2 regions of the Bacillus sp. 1A genome follow, and region 2 is predicted to be linked to the other one. Evidence: riboswitches for the same ligand, from Rfam matches in the RefSeq annotation. Region 2 holds a riboswitch; the other holds the start of a gene.
The links. Region 2 has a riboswitch for preQ1 ahead of queC (7-cyano-7-deazaguanine synthase QueC). Riboswitches for the same ligand answer to the same signal wherever they lie in the genome.
Positions count from the first base shown of each region.

Region 1: another riboswitch for preQ1. It lies ahead of ACUN0F_RS25490 (QueT transporter family protein); the one in region 2 lies ahead of queC (7-cyano-7-deazaguanine synthase QueC).

Region 1 is NZ_JBQYLZ010000001.1:4,979,716-4,991,915, forward strand. Features, by position in the region: gene ACUN0F_RS25430 (DUF3986 family protein) at 1-148, opposite strand, end outside; gene ACUN0F_RS25435 (aspartate aminotransferase family protein) at 204-1,553, opposite strand; gene ACUN0F_RS25440 (solute symporter family protein) at 1,734-3,284, opposite strand; gene ACUN0F_RS25445 (DUF485 domain-containing protein) at 3,287-3,628, opposite strand; gene ACUN0F_RS25450 (sterol desaturase family protein) at 3,938-4,567, opposite strand; gene ACUN0F_RS25455 (hypothetical protein) at 4,650-4,943, opposite strand; gene ACUN0F_RS25460 (LysE family transporter) at 4,963-5,595, opposite strand; gene ACUN0F_RS25465 (YqcI/YcgG family protein) at 5,726-6,454, opposite strand; gene cspB (cold shock-like protein CspB) at 6,722-6,919, shown strand; gene ACUN0F_RS25475 (DUF2564 family protein) at 7,039-7,287, shown strand; gene ACUN0F_RS25480 (zinc-finger domain-containing protein) at 7,323-7,499, opposite strand; gene ACUN0F_RS25485 (ribonuclease H family protein) at 7,512-8,171, opposite strand; gene ACUN0F_RS25490 (QueT transporter family protein) at 8,320-8,808, opposite strand; PreQ1 riboswitch class I at 8,815-8,859, opposite strand; gene ACUN0F_RS25495 (aldose 1-epimerase family protein) at 8,992-9,864, shown strand; gene ACUN0F_RS25500 (reverse transcriptase-like protein) at 9,935-10,321, shown strand; gene ACUN0F_RS25505 (DMT family transporter) at 10,335-11,240, shown strand; gene ACUN0F_RS25510 (DUF6123 family protein) at 11,243-11,503, opposite strand; gene ACUN0F_RS25515 (cysteine hydrolase family protein) at 11,686-12,200, shown strand, end outside.
Region 2 is NZ_JBQYLZ010000001.1:5,228,840-5,241,039, forward strand. Features, by position in the region: gene ACUN0F_RS26765 (nuclease) at 1-530, opposite strand, end outside; partial or broken gene ACUN0F_RS26770 (ribonucleotide-diphosphate reductase subunit beta) at 720-1,298, opposite strand; partial or broken gene ACUN0F_RS26775 (ribonucleoside-diphosphate reductase subunit alpha) at 1,453-2,772, opposite strand; gene ACUN0F_RS26780 (group I intron GIY-YIG endonuclease) at 2,870-3,631, opposite strand; partial or broken gene ACUN0F_RS26785 (ribonucleotide reductase N-terminal alpha domain-containing protein) at 3,875-4,639, opposite strand; gene nrdI (class Ib ribonucleoside-diphosphate reductase assembly flavoprotein NrdI) at 4,626-4,985, opposite strand; gene ACUN0F_RS26795 (hypothetical protein) at 5,462-5,779, opposite strand; gene ACUN0F_RS26800 (hypothetical protein) at 5,805-5,999, opposite strand; gene ACUN0F_RS26805 (GNAT family N-acetyltransferase) at 6,240-6,818, shown strand; gene ACUN0F_RS26810 (histidine phosphatase family protein) at 6,856-7,458, opposite strand; gene ACUN0F_RS26815 (hypothetical protein) at 7,547-7,702, opposite strand; gene ACUN0F_RS26820 (YkvS family protein) at 7,966-8,151, shown strand; gene queF (preQ(1) synthase) at 8,207-8,704, opposite strand; gene queE (7-carboxy-7-deazaguanine synthase QueE) at 8,723-9,439, opposite strand; gene queD (6-carboxytetrahydropterin synthase QueD) at 9,432-9,923, opposite strand; gene queC (7-cyano-7-deazaguanine synthase QueC) at 9,923-10,585, opposite strand; PreQ1 riboswitch class I at 10,679-10,722, opposite strand; gene kinB (sporulation sensor histidine kinase KinB) at 10,936-12,144, shown strand; gene ACUN0F_RS26850 (DUF6254 family protein) at 12,156-12,200, opposite strand, start outside.

The DNA of each region.
Region 1 (12,200 bases), 250 kb from region 2:
CTTTCTTGTAAAAATCGTCTACCTCATAGTGCGGAATATAAGCATCCCAAACTGGCTCATTTATTCTTTTGTACGCCGTCACTTCTAAATCGTATCCATCTTCATAATACCCGATGTGATAATGTTGACTAGGCTCATATTTCTTCATAAAAAAACCTCCTACTAAACAAAAGCGAGCTGTAATATACAGCTCGCTTCATTCATTAAATGCGTTCCATCGCTGTCTTCAACGTTCCAACAACAAAAGCAATTTCTTCACTTGAAATAACAAGCGGTGGTGCTAATGTTAAGACGTTATTATATCCTGCTGTTGTCATGCCGTTTCGTCCAATAATTAAACCTTTTTCTTTACAAGCATTTACAACACTTGCAATTTTGTCGTTATCAATTGGCTCTTTCGTCTCTTTATCATTTACTAGTTCAATTCCAACTAGTAGACCTTTCCCTCTAATATTCCCAACAAGTGGATGCTCTCCAATTTCTTCTTTTAATTGTTCTAATAGAAGCGATCCCATTTGTGCAGATCGCTCAATTAAATTTTCATTTTCCATAATCTCCAAGTTTTTAAGCGCTAATGCACAAGCCGCAGGATTTCCACCAAATGTATTAATATGACGGAAGAATTCATATTCTCCCTTTCCTTTAAATGCTTCATATATTTCTTTTTTCACAGCTGTCGCTGATAACGGTAAATATGCACTCGTAATCCCTTTTGCCATCGTAATAATATCCGGCTGAACGTCATAATTCATAAATCCAAATGCTTTTCCTGTACGTCCGAAACCACAAATCACTTCATCACTAATGAGCAAGGCACCGTGTTTTTGACACGTTTCATGAACAGCTTTCATATAGTCTTGTGGCGGCATTAAAATGCCTCCGCCCGTAATAATTGGTTCCATAATAAAAGCTGCAATCGTTTCACTTAATTCCCATGTCATAACGCGATCTACTTCTTTTACACATTCTACATCATAAATGTTTTCTCTTTCTATTCCAGGCATACGATAACAATCTGGCGGTGTTACATGTAAAAATCCTGAAGCAAATGGCTCATATTGATATCTACGCTGTGCTTGTCCCGTCGCTGCCATCGTTGCCATTGTATTTCCATGATACCCGCGGTAACGCGACATAAATTTATAACGATGCGGTTCACCTTTTTGAGCATAGTATTGTCTTGCTATTTTAAAAGCTGTTTCGTTCGCTTCCGAGCCACTATTAGAGAAGAAAATAACATACTCTCCTCCAAGCCACTCATTTAATTTTTCTGCAAGCTTTATAGCTGGTTCATGCGATTGTGACATCGGAAAGTATGATAATGTTTGTAATTGCTTATATGCCGCCTCTGCGAGCTCTTTTCTGCCATATCCACTATTCACACACCAAAGACCACTCATACCATCTAAATATCTTTTCCCTTCTATATCTTCAACCCAGCACCCTTCTGCTTTTGCCCCTACCATTGTACTATTTGGACTAAAAGGACGCATTCCGTGCCAAACATATTGCTCATCTTTTGCTAATAATTCATCAGTCTGTTTCGTTTTCATCATTTCTTCCACCTTCCATAACAACTTATTTTTCACAAAAGCTGCGCTGGTGCCATGATGATTTAAATTTCTCCCTGCTTATTTTCATTCCACAAAATTAAGACAAAATCCTACTTACAATACAGTAATATTTACAAGAAAAAAAGAGCTTTTCTTATATATCGAAAAGCCCTTCTCTTTTTAATGTGACGATGCATCACTAACACCATGACCTGTATTAGATTTCACAAGAATCTCATCAAACTTCGCAGCATCTTCTTTCTTACTAGATAACACGGTTCCTAAATATGCTGCAAGGAATCCAAGCGGAATTGAAATAATTCCAGGTGTCGTATATGGGAATATCGCTTCCCCAACAAATATAGCTTTTCCAGCTACAGGGTTCCAAACATTTGGGCTTAAGGCTACGAGAACAATTGCTGATACAAGACCAACGACCATACCCGAAATGGCACCTGTTGTATTGAAGCGCTTCCAATATATTGTGAATAATATAACTGGTAGATTTGCACTCGCTGCAACTGCAAATGCTAATGAAACTAAAAATGCTACGTTCAACGTTTGAGCAAATAACGCTAGTATAATGGATAATACCGCTACCCCAATAGACGCATAGCGAGCCATTGACACTTGCTCTTTTTCCGTTGATTTCCCCTTGCGAATAATTTCATTATAAAAATCATGTGCAAATGCTGATGCTGCTGTTAATACAAGGCCTGCCACTACAGCTAAAATAGTTGCAAAGGCAATTGCTGAAACGAAAGCAAATAAGAAATCTCCACCTAACGCTTTAGCTAACAAAGGTGCTGCCATATTACCAGCAGGGTTTGCTTTCATAATTGCCTCATTCCCTACAAATGCTGCTGCCCCAAATCCTAAGAAGATTGTCATAATATAAAATGCACCAATTAACCACGTAGCGTACACAACAGATTGCCGTGCCGTTTTTGCATCACGTACTGTAAAAAAGCGAACAAGAATATGTGGTAATCCGGCAGTACCGAGAACTAGTCCTAAATTTAAAGACAGTGTATCAAGACCATCCTTATACTTTACTCCTGGATTTAAAAACGAATCTTTTAATGGTGTAGCTGTTTTCATTTGCGCGAACATTTCAGTCACACTAAAATTAAATTTGGAGAAAACGATAACAGAAATAATAAATGTACCAGCCATAAGTAGTACAGCCTTAACAATTTGTACCCAACTCGTCGCAGTCATTCCACCAAAAATAACGTACACTGTCATTAATGTACCAACGATTAAAACGGATGTCGTATATTCGATCCCTAATAATAATTTAATAAGTGCACCAGCCCCAACTAATTGTGCAATCATATAAAAAATCGAAATCGTCATCGTATTAAGTGCTGCAACACCGCGAACTTTTTTCGCATCAAAACGTGCCGCAATCATATCCGCTAACGTGTACTTCCCTAAATTTCTAAGCGGTTCTGCAACAAGGTATAGAACAACTAAATAAGCAACTAAAAAGCCAATACTATAAAAGAACCCATCAAACCCAGTTAATGCAATCGCTCCGGCTATACCAAGAAAAGACGCAGCAGACATATAATCTCCCGCAATGGCCAGACCATTTTGCCAACCAGTTAATCCCCCTCCAGCTGTATAAAACTCACTCGCATTTTTCGTTTTCTTCGACGCAAAATAAGTTATGACGAGTGTACCAAGAACGATGATTAAAAATAATGCAAAAGCGGTTACATTCAAAGTTAGCTCCTCCCTTTTTGCATATCTTGTAGAATTTTTTGCGAGATTTCATCAAAGGATTCTGCTTTTTTGCTATAAATCATACATAATGACCACGTCATAATAAATTGCGCAAATGCAAACACCCATGCCCACGTAACATCCCCAAATGCTGGTGTATTGAGCACCTTTGAATACGATGTTAAAATAGGTAATGCAATAAAAAAGCTTAAAAAGAAAATACTCATCGGAACGATAAACTTCTTTTTCGTATTTAATAGTAATTGAAATTCTTCTGACTGAACAATCTCTGTATAATTCACTTCACTTTGTAACTTACGTGCTGACGTATCATCTCTTTTCATTCCCATTCCCCTCTCTTACTGAAAATACAATTCCCCCTTGTATACCTAAAGGCTAAATTTTATAAATATTCAGAAACTTATTTCTATTTTAGACAATCCATACATTCCTGCAAAGATTTTTCGATAGACATTTTTCGCCAATTTCTCCTAAGTTTTTAATATACTTTTCCAACATAAAAATTACGTACTTCAATTCCTCACCAGTCAAGCTTTACAGGAAGTTATCTTCCATCTAACTTCCTCATATTTGCCGAATTTTGAGGCGGGAGTTTTACCGCCTCAAAATTTCCAGATAAAAAAAAGTAGTGCTTATCGCACTACTTCTGTCTTTTTTTCTTTTTCTAAATTACGAGCTGTTTCGCTTAATTCAACGTCTTTCCCATCTTTAAGCGTTCCAAATATGAAATCGAATACTGGATTTGAAACACCAAACCAAAACTTTTCATTTTTATAATGATGTAATATGTGCTGTTTTTTTAGCCATCTTCCAAACTTAGTGAACGGACGAATCGGCTTATGTGCAATATAATGTTTCCATTCATAAACGAGAAGCATGATAATCATTCCAGTCCCGAATGAAAGTGTAATAGTAACACTTTTTGTTATACCATATGCTATAAGTAAATATATAGTAAAGCTAGGTATACTAAACCATACAGGCAAAAATAATAGTTTTAAATCATCTGGATATACATGATGATCATAATGTAATCTTCTTAACATTTTTAATAAAAATACGTTTTTAGGTGGCTTTAAATGGAATAAAAATCGATGTGTCATATATTCGTTAAGCGTATAAAAAACAATCCCAAACAAACACGTGAACATACCGATCCATGTGAAAAATTGCATTTTTAAAATAATGATGAAAATAAATAAAATACTATACATAATAACGATATCATGTTGTAAAAAGAACTCTTTCCCCACTCTCTTCATCTTCCTTCCCCCTTTTCCAAAAAAACAGCCGCAACATTTCGTTACGACTATTTCTTTTATTTTTTATTTTATTCTATTCACTTTACAAATTTGCCTGCTGCTCTATTGTCGAGAAAAAATTGTTCGATCCAAATATATTTTGCTTCGGAATAATATGTTCCACCGCAAACACTGTCACTTCTCCTCTTTGTACCTCTCCAATAATGAGCCCAAATATTTCATGATTCACTGCAAACGTTGGTTGCTTTGTTTGTAGTAATCTTGCTGCATTGTGAAATACTGCTTCATATAATGGATTTCTATCAGTAATTTCTTTTCGGATTTTGGGTGCCAACGTAATAATAATTTCTTTTCCGTCAATAGTGGTTCGATACATAAAAATCTCCCCTTCAATCTTATGTGAACAACTGTAAAGCTTTGTATGCAAAATGGATAGAATATCCTACTAAAATAATACCGGCTCCGGCTGTTATATAGCCAAGTGCTTTTTGCTTTAATAAAGTTCTGCCAAAATGGACAGAAAAAGCAATATTTAAATTCCATAAAATAATGCCAACGATAATACAAAGACTGTACAAAAAGGCTTCTTGTTTCGTTACCTTCGTAAGCAATGAGCTAAGTGTACTTCCGTATATACCAAACCAAAAAACAAGATTTAATGGATTGGATATCGCAATTAAAAAACCTGCCATAAACGATTGTTTAAGACCACCTACCTCTTCCTTTTTATATTCCATATTCGAGTGGGAAATTCCTTGTTTTACACTTTGAAATCCTAAATAAAATAATAAGAAAAAACCTGTGCAATACATAAAAGCTTGTACATATGTATACATAAACAGAGAAGATAAACCGAAATAAATGAGAAGCATAAACAAAATATCTGCAGTCATTCCACCAATTCCAACAACCCATGCATGCCAAAAACCTCGTTCAATTCCTCGTTTTAACATTTCAATATTAATCGGACCTACTGGCGCAGCTAATGAAATACCTAATACAATTTGTTGTATAATCGCTCCAAACATCGCTCTATCCTTTCTACTTCCTTTACTATTAAGTAATGATTAAAAATAGACTAGCTTTCATCAAAATATTCACTACTAAAATACCCTTTTTTATCCAAATTATGCAAAAGAGCCATCTCGATGATGGCTCTTACTTTTCTAACTTATGAAGAAAAGGACATTTTCCTTTTATCAGCTCTATATCGTCTCCTATGAAGTATTGTTTCCATTCGCGATGATCTGAATCACCATAATGACTAATGTTAGGATGTTTCGGCAGCTGATCCCAACTTTCAACTCGATTTCGGACCGTTTGTCTTGAATATGCTCCTTTAGGGCGATCCCCTTCTAATCCATCAAAGATGGTACGCGGTTGAAATCCAATAACGAGAGAATTTCCTAAATGCCTAGTTTTTCGTTGTTTATAAGCTGGCGCATTTCCAAATGCGAATATCGGTTCCCCGCCAAATGAAAATTCCCATAAGTAATGGTCTGGGTCTTCAGGAATTTGCTTCGGCCATGTTTGGTCATCGTTTTCATGTAAATATTGTAGTACTTTCCAAAAGTAATCACGATAATATTCCAGTGATTGTTCCTCACATTCCGGTTCCACAAAAAGAAAGAATCCTCTTCTTACAATTGGGCGCTCTTTCATTAACTCTAAAAAAGATAACATTGTATGTGGCAAATGACTCCAATCATTATGAGAGAGAAATGAATAACGAAGTTCATTCTTTTTCAAAGCTGTTAAGCCGAAATAACATGGGAAAGTTGGTTCTAGCACGACACTCGAAAAATTTTGAAATTCTTTTGTAACCCAATTTGGTATGTCAGTTCTCGTTCTCATTCCTTCATTATCTAATAAATAAGACTCATTCATTCTTTCTTTCACCTCATTATGTATAGCATTCAATTAAGAATATTACATACTCGGCCTGTCCTATACCTATTTAAAAATTCGGCTGAAAAATTATTTAAAAATACAAAAAAAATAAAATCGCTTACTTGACTAATTTCTACCAATTCGTGTATATTTAAATTAATCATTTAGCAGAATATTCAAGATTATAGCATTTTTAGTTTATATTATCTTTCAAATGAATTTCACTAAATGAAAAAAGCAAATGTTTTTAGGAGGAATTGTAACATGCAAGGAAAAGTAAAATGGTTTAACAACGAAAAAGGTTTTGGATTTATCGAAATGGAAGGCGCTGACGATGTATTCGTACATTTCTCTGCTATTCAAGGTGACGGCTACAAAGCTTTAGAAGAAGGTCAAGAAGTATCTTTCGATATCACTGAAGGAAACCGCGGACCTCAAGCTGCTAACGTAGTAAAACTTTAATCCAACATATAACAGGAGGTTACCTTACTTGGTAACCTCCTTTGTTATTCCTTTGTATATTTCCGTTTTACAGAGCAAAAACTATGTGAAATGCGCAATATACAAAGGAGGAAGTAATAATGGGATCAGAAGTAAATGATTTTGAAGAAGTGAAATTCCGTGTAGAAACAGCACAAAAAATGGTAGGATCAGCGACAATTTCAATGGATCCAGATACATTAGAGCATGCCACAACTGCTGTAGAAGCAGCTCGCTCTCAGCTTGAAATTATGAAATCTGTTGCGGTAGATTTAGATGAGCCGTTTCTAATGAATGAGGAAAAGAAATTAAGTAAATGCGAGCAGCAATTAAACGAAGCAAAGCACTAAAAAAAACATCCAGAGAATGTTCTCTGGATGTTTTTTCATGACAACTGTTCCCCATACTTTTTCAATGTTTCTCCAACTGTACATTGCCTAATACAAAATGAATGAGCATAATATTTACTATTTGTCTTTCGATTATGTTCTCGCAAAAAACACCCTTCACAATACGTTTCTAATAAGTCATTTACCTCTGTAATGAGTTGCTTTTTATCCACGGTTGCACCTCTCTATTCGGTTATTTCTTTATGACTATCAATGACTGTTCCTTCTAATGCTTGCGTTGCTAATTGATGTGCTTCTTTATTTTGTTTTCTAGATATTGGCTCGCATACAAGTTTTAATTTCATTTGCTTCGCTTTTTGTTCAATTTGGTCTAAATAATGATTTAAATGCTCATCATAGCAAGGCCATTCTCCAGCCAATTGTTGCAATACCACTTGAGAATCCCCGCGAAGTGTAACTGCTTCATACTTAATCCCTAATTCCTCGAGTATATTCATACCGTATAATAATGACGCATATTCGGCTTCATTATTATCATATATACCTTCTATATATCCGTTGCGGCGAATTCGGTAATTTTTATTTGCTTTTTTATAGTACACACATATACCTACTCCAGCTTCTTTCGTCTGCACATCATAACCACCATCAAAATAAACGAGTATTTCTTGGGGCTCATCCTCCACTTGTTTACTCAGCTTTTTCATTTCCTTTAATGACCATTCTGCATCCATTTCATCATAAAATGATAGTTCTTTCACTCTTCCTGTTTTCTCGAAATCCTCTGCAAATTGCAGCACATCTTCTATGTTCATATAATCTGTCGTTAATTCCGTCTGCAAACCGCGCTTCATTTTATATAACCAATGAATTTTATATTTCATACTAGATTCCCCTTATGTAAGACTTCTTATATGTATCCAGCTAATGAAAGCCTCACTTTATTTTATTATATTTTATCAAGAGTCTCTGAATTATATTCAATATTATCACATGCAAAAAGAGCTATCCCTTTAGGAATAGCTCTTTCATCTATTGCATAAATCTTTCAAATTGTACTCGTTTATTAATCCAGTACATTACAGGCATACCAATTGCCATGACAACAAATTCACCGATGGCACATGTTAACCAAGTCAACATAAATGGTAAATCAAATGCAAGATGAAGTTCAATTGCAATCATAAACATTGTAATTGTAAAAATAACTGTATTAAAAATCATACGAGCCCAAACACCTTTAATAAATCGCATAGAAATAATCGTTGCAACTAATGCAAGAATAGATTGCCCTACTCCAAATACTAAATCGTAAGCGATCATAGGTGAGAAAAAGAGATTTGTTAAAAATACACCTAATACAATTCCGTAAATTGCTTTCTTATTAAATACAACAAGATGATTAAACATCTCTGAAATACGAAACTGTACATTCGTAAAGCCAAATGGCTGAATAAGCATAGAAACAGCAATATATAATGCCGCTAAAATACCATTACCGACTAATGTTCTTATATTCATGACAAAATCTCCTTAGTTTTTTTACGTGGGATGGTTTCGAACCACGTTATTCGTTTTTTAAGCAACAAGAATATATTCTACGCAATACACACTCTCTCGTCAATAGATTCCTATCATTAACTACCTTTTTTCTTTTAGACAACGTATAATAAAACATATGAAAGTTTTAGGAGGTTTCACTTCATGACAGCAACAATTCAAAATGAAAAAGTGGTCGTTTCCATTTCTGACAAAGGTGCAGAATTACAAAGCGTTCGCTTAAAAGAAGATAACACTGAATACTTATGGCAAGGCGATTCTACTTATTGGGGGCGCCGCGCACCAATTTTATTCCCAATTGTCGGCCGATTAGTAGATAATACATACTACGTAGATGGTAAACCATATTCTTTAACACAACACGGCTTTGCTCGTGATCTTACATTCTCTGTACAAGAACAAAGTGAAACGAAAATCACTTATATTGTAACTAGTAATGAAGAAACATTAAAAAAATACCCATACGAATTCGAATTACTCGTTTCTTATGAGCTAGACGGACATATCGTTCATGTAACATATGAAGTAAATAACCCTGCTTCAAAAGAGATGTTCTTCTCAATCGGAGCACATCCTGGTTTCAACTTCCCCTTATTAGAGGGCGAATCATTTACTGATTATCATTTATCATTTAATGGTTCTGAACGCTTAGAAACAAGCGTATTAGAAGGACCTTATCTTTCAAGTAAAAAACAATTAATTGCTGAAAATACGAATGAATTACCACTTACATACGATTTATTCAAAAATGATGCGCTTATTTTTGAAAATATGAATACGGATGAAATCTCTATTCGTTCTCATAAACATAATAAATTTGTAAAAGTAGAATTTGACGGATTCCCATTTGTCGGCGTATGGACACCAGGCGAAAACGCACCTTTCTTATGTATTGAACCTTGGTACGGTATTGCTGATGAAGTAAATCCGGCAAAAGATTTCAAGGAAAAAAAAGGAATTCAATCTTTACAAGCGAATGAAACATTTACATGTCGTTATAGTATTACAATCGGCTAAAGTACTCTATCCCCTACTTCAAAGAAACATATAAGTAGGGGATCATCTTATAATTTGGAGGTTTCTCATTTTGATTGAAGTATATATTGATGGTGCATCAAAAGGAAATCCTGGTCCTTCTGGTGCTGGAGTGTTTATTAAAGGGGTGCAACCAGCTGTACAATTATCATTGCCCCTTGGGACAATGTCCAATCATGAAGCAGAATACCACGCCTTACTTGCGGCATTAAAATATTGCACGGAGCATAATTATAACATTGTCTCTTTTCGTACAGATTCGCAACTTGTCGAGCGAGCTGTGGAAAAAGAATACGCAAAAAATAAAATGTTTGCACCACTATTAGAAGAAGCATTACAGTACATAAAAAGTTTCGATCTCTTTTTTATTAAGTGGATTCCAAGTAGTCAAAATAAAGTTGCTGATGAATTAGCTAGAAAAGCTATCTTACAAAATTAACGGGGGTATGAGTGTGAAAAAAGATTGGGTTGCTCCTCTTGCTTTATTATTTGTCTCTTTTATTTGGGGAGCTACATTTGTTGTCGTTCAAAATGCTATGTCTTTCGTTGGTCCATTTACTTTTAATGGTATTCGCTTTTTATTCGCTGGAATTATTTTATTATTCGTTCAAATGATTTTCTCAAAAAAATCTTCAAAACAAGATATACAACAGAGTAGTCTCGCTGGATTAATCGTTGGATTTTTTTTATGCGTTGGCTATGTATTACAAACATTCGGCTTACTTTATACAACTTCTTCAAAAGCTGGTTTCTTAACAGGGCTTAGTATCGTTATGGTACCCATTTTGTCTTTTATCTTTTTAAAACAAAAAGCTACCATTTTTATCGTAATGGGCATTGCTGTAGCAACGGCTGGTTTATACTTATTAACGGCCGGTGATTCTTTTCAATTGAACATTGGAGATATACTCGTTCTCGGTTGTGCAGTTGCTTTCGCCGCCCATATTCTTGTTAACGGCTTCTTCTCTAAGAAAATATCACCTTTATTGTTAAGCACATCGCAAGTATTAGCTGTCGGTATGTTTTCTTCTATTTGCGCCTTTTTGTTTGAAGATTGGGAAAAATTATTTTCAGTGGCACTATGGACGAATTCTTCCTTTTTATTCGCTCTATTTCTAACTTCCCTTTTTGCGACATCCATTGCTTTTTTTATTCAAACATCAGCACAAAAACATACGTCTCCAACGAGAGTAGCAATTATTTTCGCAATGGAGCCTGTTTTTGCTGCATTAACAGGCGTTCTCGTGGCAAACGAACAACTTTCTATTTCTGCTATTATCGGATGCCTATGTATTTTCCTAGGCATGGTTTTTGTTGAATTACCTTCCAAAACAAAAAAAGAAGCGCAGGCTGCGTGAAGTTACGATTGTAACTTCCGCATAAAAGCCTTAGCGCTTTTTTTATCTGTAATTTCTTCTTCTTTCAAACGTTCTAATAACGCAACAAAATAACTCCCATCAAACTGTAATTGATGTTTAATTGTCGCTTCTATTGCTGCGTTCACAATTCCATCAGATGCACCAGTATATCCTTGTCCGAACATAATAAACCCTTGTGCTTCCTCTGATAGTTTAAATCCTTTCGTATGTAAGAATGAAAGATAATCTTCTACTGTTTGCATGATATTCCCACCTACTCAAAAATTCTCCATCTCCTATCATACATGTTTTTACACGCTATGAGAATGAAATTTCTTTGACAACTTTGTAAATCTATCGTCTACTGCATAGACAATAGAGGATTTCCTTGCAATATGAATGAATATGTATAGTGGAACTTATTTCATATTAAAGGGGAGACACGATGAAACAAGCACTATTAATCATTGATGCTCAGCAAGAATTAATGGATGGAAATGAAAAAGAAAATGAAGTTTTTCGTAAAAAAGATCTATTATCTACACTAAATACAGCCGTACAGAAAGCACTAGATGCAAATGCCCTTGTTGTTTTCGTAAGAGATATCGATGTTGCTTCTGGTAGCGGAGAAGGATTTGAAGTACATAATCAAATTCAAGTACCTCAGTCTGCAATCCTTATTAATAAAGCAGCAACAAACGCATTCTATGGCACTTCTCTACTTGAACTTTTAAAAGAAGAAAAAATTAATCATATCGTTATCGGTGGATGTAAAACAGAACATTGCATCGACACCGCAGTTAGAACAGCTACTGTACAAGGATTTGATGTTACATTAATTAAAAACGGTCATTCCACAACTGATTCTAATGTGTTGTCTGCAGAGCAAATTATTGGTCATCATAATAAAATTCTACATGGACATTATAATGTGGATCATTTTTCTATGGTGAGAGATAT
Region 2 (12,200 bases):
GGCACATAATTTTGGACTTTTCTCCAAAGATGTTTAAAACGTTTCTTATGTCGAATTAAAGACACATAATTTGGATGAAGATTATATATTTCAGCAATTTCTGGGTTTGTCTTTCCGCACTTTAATAATGCTACAATCTCAAAAAATTGCGCATTTGTAATTTTGGATTGTGGATTTTTTTCACCTATAACACGCTGTCTTTTCTTCTCTAATTGTTCTTCAGTGAACTTAATTCCACCCAATCCTTCTCCACCCAAAGTTAAATTATAGCCATTATTATAAGAATCATACTGCCAAATATACTGTTGCTCAATCTCACTCGATTCTTCCAATGAACATTCTATCTCCTCTAGAATTCCATATTCTAAAGTGAATTCATATTTACAGTATGCTGCTTGTAAATAGCTATTATAATGTGTGCCACTCTTTAACATCCACATATGTTCCTTAATTCGTTTTAAATTCGAAACTTGCACATCTTTACCAATATAGTACTTTCCATTGATTTTCAAATAGTAAATTCCGTACATGTTATCGCTAGATAAAGGCTTCGCTGCTGATTGCCCTATCAGCTATTCTCCTTTCCATCTATTGATAGTTAGAGAATAACCTGAATGCATGTATTCATCAATAATAAAACAGATAAATTTACAATAGGGGTTCCCAGCAATTAAAAGGGTTTTTCAATTGGTATCTCTACCAAAAGCCGCTATAAGTTAACGGATAATAAGGTTAATAATCTCACCACTTGCCGTCAATTTACCTTGACCTGCTAAGTAAAGTGGATAGAAGAATCCACTATAGAATAAGTAACTTTCTAAGAACACACTAGCTACCATTGCCATGTATAACTCTTTTTTCGTTACTTCAGGCTTTAATAAACGACGATAGTAACTAGTAACAATACCAGCTTTTTTCTCAAGTAATGGATGATTGTCTACCCATTCAAAAATATCATCAATTTCTTCTTCTGTAGCTAACGTTGTGAAAATATGACTGTAACTCTTCGCATGTACTTCTTCCATAGCACCCATGAAAGCTAATACACTTTTCGCTTGTAAATTTTCAAGATGAACAAGTACAAGTGGCATCCCTTCGCCACCTTGTTTCGTATCTAAAAGTGTTAAACCACCTAATACACGCTTATAAGCAATCTGCTCTTCTTTTGATAATTGTGCCCAAGTATTTTTGTCAGAAGATACTGCGATTTCTTCTTCTGTCCAAAACTGAGCGATGTTTTGCTTCCAAAACATTAAACTGAAATCATCTTCTTTTTTATTCCAGTTAACAGCGCGCATTGAATCACCCCTATATCAATTATTGTTCTACTGAACGGTTAAATTTCCATCTAACAATGAAAAGCTAACCGTTTAGTAGAACAAACCAAGTATGAGCAGGGTTCATAACCCTGCTCATACTGTTGGGTTATTCATTTAGTATGGCAATATACCATTAAACGGTACAAGCTACGCACTCTTCCACGCTTAACTTACGTGTTCTCGTATAATAAAGACTCTTCAAGCCTTTTTTATGTGCATAGATGTAGTAACGTGCTAATTCACGTGTTGAAATATCACTATTAACGTAAAGAATTGTACTAATTCCTTGGTCAATATGTTCTTGAATTTCTGCGATTAAATCAATTAATTTAAACTGATTCATATCGTAAGAAGATTTATAGTACCAGAACGTATCTTTTGATAAATACGGCATTGGATAATATGTTGTCGCATTCGCATATGTTCTTGATTCGATTTGACTTACGATTGGCATTACGCTTGAAGTTGCATTTTGAACGTAACTGATAGATTGTGTCGGAGCGATAGCAAGACGGTATGAATTATATAATCCATTCTTCTTCACTTGCTCTTTTAAACTTGTCCAATCTTCTTTTGTTGGAATATGAATTCCTTCAAATAGTTGCTGAACTTTTTCAGTTACTGGGCTGTAATCTGTCGTTTCATACTTTTCAAAGTATGTGCCGTTCGCATAATCAGACTTATCGAAGTCTTTAAATGTTTCGCCTTTTTCTTTAGCGATTTCCATACTTTTCTCAATAGAGTAGTAATTTAACATCATAAAGAATGTACGAGCGAACTCTTTCGCTTCTGCACTTTCATATGCGATTTTGTTTTTTGATAAATATCCGTGTAAGTTCATTGCGCCAAGTCCAACTGAATGAAGCTCATCATTTGCTTTTTTCACAGTTGGTGCATTCGGAATGATCGTCATATCAGACACAGCTGTTAAAGCTTCCATTCCCGCATGAACAGCTTCACGAATTTCTTTATTTTCCATTACATTCACGATATTTAACGATCCTAAATTACAGTTAATATCACGACGGATAATATCATCTGTACCATAATCATTTATTTCAGAAGTTTCTTGAAGCTGGAAGATTTCTGTACATAAGTTCGACATCTTCACAGTTCCAATATCCTTCAATGGATGTTGATTATTTGCATTTGATTTAAACATTAAGTATGGGTAACCAGACTCAAGCTGAATCATAGCAATTTTAATAAGCATATCACGTGCACTAATATCTAGCGGCTTCTTCTTCACTTTCGGATTGCTCATTAATTCATCGTACATTTCATCGATATCAATATCATCTAAATGCTTTCCGTATTCTTTATACACCGTATAAGGCGCGAAAACATGGAAAGGTTCGTTTTTCTCAGCTAGCTCAAAGAACTTACTTGGCACGATAATTCCGATTGATAGAGACTGAATACGGCTCTTCTCATCAGCATTTATTTTTTTGGTCAACTCGTCTTCATATTTCTATGAAGGTTGGACTATATCATCAACCTGTAACTGGTTGCCTTGCACTTCGACTGGTACCTATTTCCAGCCTACTCTACTAGCTTTCGTCTAATGACGCGCGTTCGATAGTCTCTACACCTTCTTGAAAGTATTGATAATTAGGAAAGTTATTGGATAGTACTCTATATTTTATCGTATTAGCAGGTACATTAAACGCTCGTCCGGCTTCTGCTAAAGACTCATAGTAAATGTCATTTATAACAATTGGCTTTTTTTGTTTTTCTCTACCTGAATTATATTGATTTTTTTGAGCTTTACTTATCTTCATACATGTTTCTTTTGTATGCTTTTTACCTTTACGAGATCTAGACATTTTTTCTTTTGTTTCATCAGTATGTTTTCTACCATGAAATCGTTTAGTAATCTTAGATCTCATATTCTCCATATGTTGAGGTTTATCATACCAATAATTATTAGGCCCAGTATTAATTTCAGAAAGAAATTTTTTTACTTCCTTTGAGTGGGTTTTCCCATACATATGGTTCTTTTCCCCACTCAACGCCCCACCTCTAGCGATAGGATGTCCGTTGTAGCAATACTGTTTCCCATAATATTGACTTAATAAACTTTGCTCTATCTTATGAAGAATGTCCTTATCATCTGGTAATTTCATTATCCCTTTAAACTCAAATTTATTCTCACCATATAAATTCCAGGCTGCTTGTAAATGTTTACTATGATGCCGATTAGCATTCAATTGATTTCTATGAGTTTTAAATCGTACTTTAAAATTATTAGAACTACCAATATAAAACTTCCTGTTTTCCTTATTAATTATCAAATAAATTCCACAGTTCATGGAATCTCGCCTCCGGTGAATATAAGATTCCACTTCACCCAAGTAATATTTCTTTCAAGCTTGGCACGGTATTACCTGCTATCCACGTACATGGACCGTAGGCTCTCTTAGTCAGCTTCTTCGTGGGTTCTTTTTCTTTTACCCCTTATTCAACTGATACCGTTAGCCGCTAATGCGACACCCTATTGGTTAGGTTCACAAGGTTTTCTCATACACATTACTGTGTAGAGGGACTACCAATTAATCCAAGAATTCAATAATATCCCAATGGAAAATGTTTAAGTATACTGCGCCAGCACCTTTTCGTTGCCCAAGTTGATTCGCATATGAAAACGAATCTTCAAGTAATTTCATAACAGGTACTACACCACTTGCAGCGTTATCGATACCTTTAATTTGCTCACCGCGTGCACGTAGCTTAGACAAGTTTAAAGCTACTCCACCGCCGATTTTTGATAATTGCATTGCAGTATTAATGTTAAAGCCGATTGAATTTAAGCTATCATCCATCTCTAACAAGAAACAAGACACCATTTCTCCTCTTCTGCTTCGTCCCGCATTTAAAAAGGTTGGTGTCGCTGGTTGGTAGTTTTGTTTTACAATCATGCTTGCGAAGTGTTTTGCCTTCGCAACATCACCGCGTCCTAAGTATAATGAAACAATTGCTACACGATCTTCATAGCTTTCTAAGTATTGTTTTTGATCATTTGTTTTTAACGCATAATCTTTGTAGAACTTAGATGCTGCCATATAAGATTGGAACTCGAAGTTTTCACCATAAGCGATGTTATATACCTCTTCTACTTCCTCCAAGCTATACTCGTCCAGAACGTTGTAATAGTAATCATATTCTTTCATATACTCTATTCGCTCTGCCACGCTATTAAAATGAACGGTATTTTCTCTAGCTTCTTCCATAAAGACTTCTAATGCCTCTTTATCTTTATGAAGCTGATAAAAACCGTCCTGCATTTGCGTGATTTCATTATTCAGTTCAATGTGTCGCAATCTCCCGCACCCTTTCCTTAAAATATTCTACATCATTATTTGTTCCTGATAACTCAAATTTTGATACAATAGGCACTTCATATTTAGCAGAAATTTTGTCAGCACTTGCACCGAACATGTCTCCCCAGTTACGATTGCCGCTTGCAGATACGCCTTTTAATTTTTCATTATTGCGCTCTAAAAATTCTAAAACACGTTCTGGTACATTGCCAAAACCTGTTGTATACGTAATTAAAACAAAGTCTTCATCTATTACTAGATCTTCACCAATTTGAACGGCCGGCATATTTAATTTGTGAATGAAACGCTTCACGTTTCCTGTCATAGAATCATATGCAACTATCATTTCCGACCCTCCCTCTCCAATCTATACTCTCTGTATGTTGTTTCTTGATTTCTCTATATATTGTATTACGTTTCAAAATAAGACACAAGATATATGTATAAATTCTTTCTTTTTTTAAATTTTACTTTTCGACAAGACAGTCGATTTTTTTCAATACAATGACTATGAAACAACATTCTAAAACTCATGTCAATAAAGTGCTTTTCAAAAAAGTTGTCAACGAATTTAACCTTATTTTTAAAAAAGTTACCAATATATTTTGTCATAAAACGGCAAATGCTGGAGGAATATATTTCTCCAGCATCACGCAAAAAAGAACAGACATGAAACGATAATCTGTTCTAAAAAACGATTACATTTATCAGTTTTACTTTATTAAATATTATACATATACTTTCGGTTCGCGTTACATACTAAAAGATAACTATTATAGAAAAAGATTATTATTATGGAAATTCAACTTATTTATGAAAAGATTATTCTGAGTGCTCAATGCGCAAAATATCTTTTACAAATATATGATGTGGATTTTCATCTTTATCAATCATTGTACATACAGGAGCTTCTTCATCAAAGTACACAATCATTCCTTCTACGTACTGATATGTATGTTGAACTTGTACGGTTACTTTAATTTCTATAGCCTCTTCATATGCTCTTTTTATTTTCTGAAGCATTTTTGCCGAACACTTTCGTTTCTCTGGATACATGACCATCCCCATAAACCTATTGCCAGCTCTATCTTTCCACATATAATCCCAATGCGGTAATATGCCTTGTTTAAAATCGCCCATAATTCCCCTCCCTATATTCTTCTAGTTACGAACGTGGCGTTTCTGAATATGTATAAATTACTTGTCCGCCGCGCTGTGCGTTCCCAATAATATGTTTAAAATCTTCTCGACTTACTACAACTTCTCTGAACGTATAAAATACATCTTTCGTAACAACATACTCCTTTATTTCACCATTTTTCAGCTGATCCAAAATTGCATTTGCTAATTCTTTATCCATGTATTTCACCTCTATGCAATATTTTATTTTATCGTATATTCTATAGGTCAACAACTGTAAAATTATCCAGGTGCTATACCTTCATTTTCATTATTTTTCAAAAAAGATCTCTTTAGTATATGTCCACTAAATATCATATACTAACATAGCTACTTCTCTATATCAATCATTTCAGCATTCAATTATGCAAAGTTCCATACCACTATGCTACAATATATAAATAGAATTAGGAGGGATACTATGATTCGGAAAGCAAAAAAGACAGATGCGAAGGCAATTGCACCTTTATTATATAACGCTCTGCACGAAATTGCTGAAAAAATCACAGGCAGCACAGTTGAGACAGAAGTATTACTAGGACTTGAAACATGGTTCTCAAAAGAGAGAAATCGACTGAGCTATGAAAACTGTTTTGTATATGTACAAGATGGGGTTGCAGTTGGGGTTATTGTCGCTTATCACGGTAGTGAAGCAACAAGTCTTGATGCACCAATTGTACATTACTTAAGAGAATTACATAAAGATGAATCAATTACATTAGAAAAAGAAGCTGAACTTGATGAATATTACATTGATACATTATCAGTTTCAAGTGCATATGGCGGAAAAGGAATTGGTTCTCAATTAATTGAAGCTGCTGAAATCCATGCAACTGAAAAGGAGCATGAAAAAATCGCATTACTTGTTAATTTAGAAAACACACGTGCCTATTCACTATATGAAAAACTAGGTTATAAAAAAGATCAAATCGTTATGCTTGTAGGCGAACCTTATGCACATCTCGTAAAAACATTAAACATCAAAATTTCTATATCTTAACATAAAAGCACACGATTTATATATAAATCGTGTGCTTTTATGTTAATTTTGTATTTAATACATTTCCATCCATCGCTTCGTGGAATGTATAGGTTGTACATCCCCATGGCTTCCTATGTAAAATAGGCGTACCAGACCACCCCATCGCTCTCAGTTCCGCACCAACCATTGCATTAATGTAATTATGACCTACAAGAGCAATACTTCCATGTACGAGAGCATAACGGTGTAATAAGTAAGCCGCTTGCCTTGCCCTCTCTCTTACTTCCTTATAAGACTCAACACCTTTATGGTAACCAAGTATCCATAATGTTCGCCCGATAAACATCCATACGTTAGGTTTACATTTCAACCATGTTGGAGCATAAAAATTCGTCGGAATTTCAGCTTCCCTAAAAAGAGAATTTTGCATAAAAGATAAAGAATTCATTAATTCAGCTGCTGACTGTATAGCACACCTTTGATCACTCGTTACAATCAACTTTGCTGCTTCAATCGCTTCCATTGTTTCCATTGGTATAGGTGCTTTTTCTGTTATAGCATGTAAGTCATATCCTTTCATCCATTCATGAAAGGATGTAACCGTCATTGGTTCTATAGTACGATCTAAGCGACCATGACGAATAAAAGAAATCTTCATTCTTTCCACTCTCCATTCATCACTTACGAACTCTATTATGTACTATTTTTAAATATCATACCACGCCAAAAAAGAAAGTTATACACCTTTACATATCCCCGCCACTCTCATGTGTGACCCCAGCATGTATACCATCCATCCCATCAAAATATGTAGTCGTTTCATGATGACGAATCTTTTTTAAATTTATATAAGAAAATACAAATAAAGTTAATGCTATAACACTCCCCACAAATTCAAACATCATTTTACCGCCTCTAATTTCCCCCACTTTAGTAGGTTATTGTATATTTTTCATTATACCCCTATATAAAGATACACGCATTAAACCGTTCTTTTTTTCTACTAACTTGGAGTTCTTGCATATTTTCTTACAAAATGTGAATATTTTTCGAATTTTTACTTTGGAAACATTTACAAACTAGACAATATGGTTCAAAATAAGAGGAAATAAAAAAAAACCAAAATTATTCTTTTTTTGGAAAACTGTAACAAGGAGAGTTGCTTATGCAGATCGCAGAAACTGGAGATATCATTGAATTTAAAGGTGGAATGCAAGGCCGTGTTCAAAAAGTAAATCAAAACTCCGTTATTGTAGATATAACAATTATGGAAAATTTTAGAGAACTAGATATGGAACCTCTTACAGTTGTAAGTCATAAAAACTATACTGTCATTAATCAAAATGCATAATATAATAGAAAGAAAGGATCTGTATATCATACAGATCCTTTCTTTCTATTATATATTAACGATTATCAATTGTTTCTGGATATAGATCATGGTTCATCATGCGGTAGTCTGCCATTTGTTCATACTTCGTGCCTGGGCGACCGTAGTTGCAGTAAGGATCAATTGAAATCCCTCCACGTGGTGTGAATTTCCCCCATACCTCAATGTAACGCGGATCCATTAATTTAATTAAATCATTCATAATAACGTTCATGCAATCTTCGTGGAAGTCACCATGATTGCGGAAACTAAATAAATATAGCTTTAAAGATTTACTCTCTACCATTCTTTGTTCTGGAATGTAGCTAATATAAATTGTTGCAAAATCTGGTTGACCTGTTTTCGGACATAAGCTTGTAAATTCAGGGCAATTAAATTTCACAAAATAATCACGGTTTGGATGATTGTTATCAAATACCTCTAAAATTTCTGGGCTATATTCAAATAAATATTTTGTATTTTGATTTCCTAATAAAGTTACATCTTTTAAATCTTCATCTAATCTTCCTGCCATTTTAAACATCCCTTCTCATTATACTCCGCGTTTATTTCCCCATACTAACGCATGAAGCTGCGGCAATACTTTTGCATTATTCATCTCTTTACAATTTACAGCTTTATCGATCAGCCACTCATACTTATCTAATAATTTTTTAATCAACATCGTATCATCCACCGTTTTTGTATCATCATTTCCTACTTGTAAGAAAAATGGCACATCTGGATAACGTTCGTGCATATTAACTGCATACTCAAAGTCATAATCGTCAAATACTACTACCTTTAAACTAATATCTTTTCCTGCTAGTTTCTGAATAACAGCATCTAACTTCTGAAAATCAGTATTCATTGCCGAACTTGGTGGTTTTGGAGAAATCGTTATCTCATCAATTTGAAGTAACCAATCTTGCCATTTACTCCCTTGCGTTTCAATTGCTGTTCGCATTCCATTCTCTTTTAATATAGAAAGAAGAAACTCAATATTTTTCAGCAATGCTGGATTTCCACCTGAAATCGTAACATGAGAAAAATTTTCGCCACCAATTTCTACAAGCTCGTTCCAAACGTCCTCTGCTGTCATCTGTCTAATTTGATCTTTAGCCGATCCATCCCACGTAAAAGCAGAATCACACCAAGCACAGCTATAATCACAACCAGCCGTACGAATAAACATCGTCTTTTGTCCTACAACCATTCCTTCACCTTGAATAGTCGGACCAAATATTTCTAAGACAGGGATTTTACTCATCAAGCATCCACTCCCGTCTTACTTCCGCATAACTAGTCGGCGTCTCAAATAGACGAACAAATTCAACGCGAGCTCCTTTATATTCGTTCGCACGATTATCTTTTAGTAATGCTTCTGCCATCTTTTCATAAATCCAAACGACCATGTTTTCAGCAGTCGTATTCATTGCTGGTAACGTTTCGTTTAAATAACGATGGTCTAAATAAATTTCTATTTCATTCTTCCAAATTTCTTTTATATCTCCAAAGTCAATCGCAAGACCTATTTCATTTACATATCCACTAATCCCAAATACAACTTTATATGTGTGACCATGTAAGTTTTTACATTTCCCCTCATAACAGTGTAAATGGTGTGCTGCATCAAATGTAAATTCCTTGCTGACCATTACTCTTTTATTATGATATTTGAGCTGTTTACGCTGAATATCCTTGTCCATTTTTTGCAAATTTTCTACGATGCGAAATCCAAAGAAATTATCCATTAGTTATTTGCTCCTTCGCGTTCTTGTAGGTACGTATCTAATCCTGCTTTACGAAGCTGACATGCTGGACATTCACCGCAACCATCACCAATGATTCCGTTATAACATGTTAATGTTTTTTCTCGAACAAACTCGAATGCTCCAAGTTCATCTGATAATTTCCATGTTTCCGCTTTATCAATCCACATAAGTGGTGTATGAATTACGAACGGATAATCCATGGATAAATTTAAAGTAACGTTTAACGATTTCACAAACACGTCACGACAATCTGGATAACCACTAAAATCAGTTTCACATACACCCGTTACAATATGACGTGCTCCAACTTGTTTTGCTAATACAGCAGCAAATGATAGGAATAGTAAATTTCGTCCATCTACAAACGTCGATGGCAATTCACCTTCTTCATGTGTAATCTCCATATCCGTTCTCGTTAACGCATTTGGAGCAAGTTGATTTAATAGACTCATATCTAGCACCGTATGTTTAATTCCTAGCTCTTTCGCAATTTCCGCTGCACAATCAATTTCTAGTTTATGACGTTGATTGTAATTAAACGTTACAGCTTCTACTTCTGCAAACTGCTTTATTGCCCAAAATAAACATGTCGTACTATCTTGTCCTCCACTAAAAACAACAACTGCCTTTTCTTTTTTCATTTCACTCATTCTCCTTCTCTACTACGAATAAGAAGAAAGAACGTTCTTGAACTGTCACAATAAAAAAACAAAACAATACCTAAAGATATTGTTGTTTCCATAGTTTTTTATAGAGGGAGTTCGCGAACCTCTCCCGTGCAATGCACGGAATTCCTTCTTTCATTGACAAAGCTTATTGTAACATATTGTATACTACCAGAAAAAATTTCTGATTTTTCCGCTATTTTTCCATTTCATTTCTTTCATTTTATAGTATGATGAATTTAATGCGAGAAGAGAAGAGAGGAGGCACACCACTGAAACCCTTTATTATTTATCTCTTTTTAAATATATTATTCATCCTTGTTACAATGCTCGTATACCATTTATTTTGGAATCAAAAAGGGAAACGTTCTCCTAAATTAAATTCAGCTATATTTATTGTATTATGTTGCCTCGTTACTATACTATGTATCACTTTCGCAGCAAAAACAAATTATGGATTTCAATTTGATATGCGTCATATCGTATTAATTGTCGGTACATTAACCGGAGGTCCTATTGCTGGTGGATCTATATTAGTTGTATTAAATATATACCGCTTCTTATTAGGAGGAATAGGTGTTTTCCCATCGCTTATCGGTTCTATCCTTCTATTTATTGTCCTATTATTTACATACAAATTTTTCAACCGAACTTCTAATCGTATAAAAATAGCACTTGCTATTATCTACAGTCTCACATACGGATTTAGTTGGATACCTTTCTTCCTTTCAAAAGTTACAAACAAGGCTGATTATATACCACATATTATTGTGTATGAGTTATGTACGATACTTGGTACGATCCTTATTTTATATTTACTACACATATTACAAACTCAAGTTCGTCTCCAAAATGAACTTATGAATGCTGAAAAATTTCATTTAATTGGTGAAATGGCAGCGTCTATCTCTCATGAAATTCGCAATCCATTAACTTCAACGAAAGGATTTTTGCAACTTTTACAATCAGATACATGTACTGAGCAGGAGCGAAAATTATATATCGACATAGCCATCAACGGAATCGAACAAGCAAACCACGTTCTTACAGATTATTTAACCTTTGCAAAACCAAGTATTGAAAAAGAACAAAGATTACAGTTAGAAGAAGAACTACTACATGCATTATCGTTAATTACACCGCTTGCTAATTTAGCAAATGTGCGTACACATTATATAAAGCAAAGCACTTCTTTTTTTATCGCGGGAGAAAAACAAAAACTAAATCAATGCTTGTTAAATATTTTAAAAAACTGCATTGAGGCCATGCCAAAAGGCGGTGATCTTTATTTCACATTAGTTCCTGATCATAAGCATATTCAGTTGTATATAAAAGATACAGGAATCGGTATGGATACCGAACAAGTGAAACGTCTTGGCTCTCCTTTCTACTCAACGAAAGAAAAAGGAACTGGTCTTGGAATGATGGTCGTGTTCAGTGTTGTTCAAGCTATGAACGGAAAAATCGATATTATAAGCGAAAAAGGTACAGGTACAACCTTCTTATTAACTTTTCCACTCATACAAAAAACGTGATGAAATAATCATCACGTTTTTTCTGTTCCTTCAACTAATTCAGCAAAGGCTTTCAC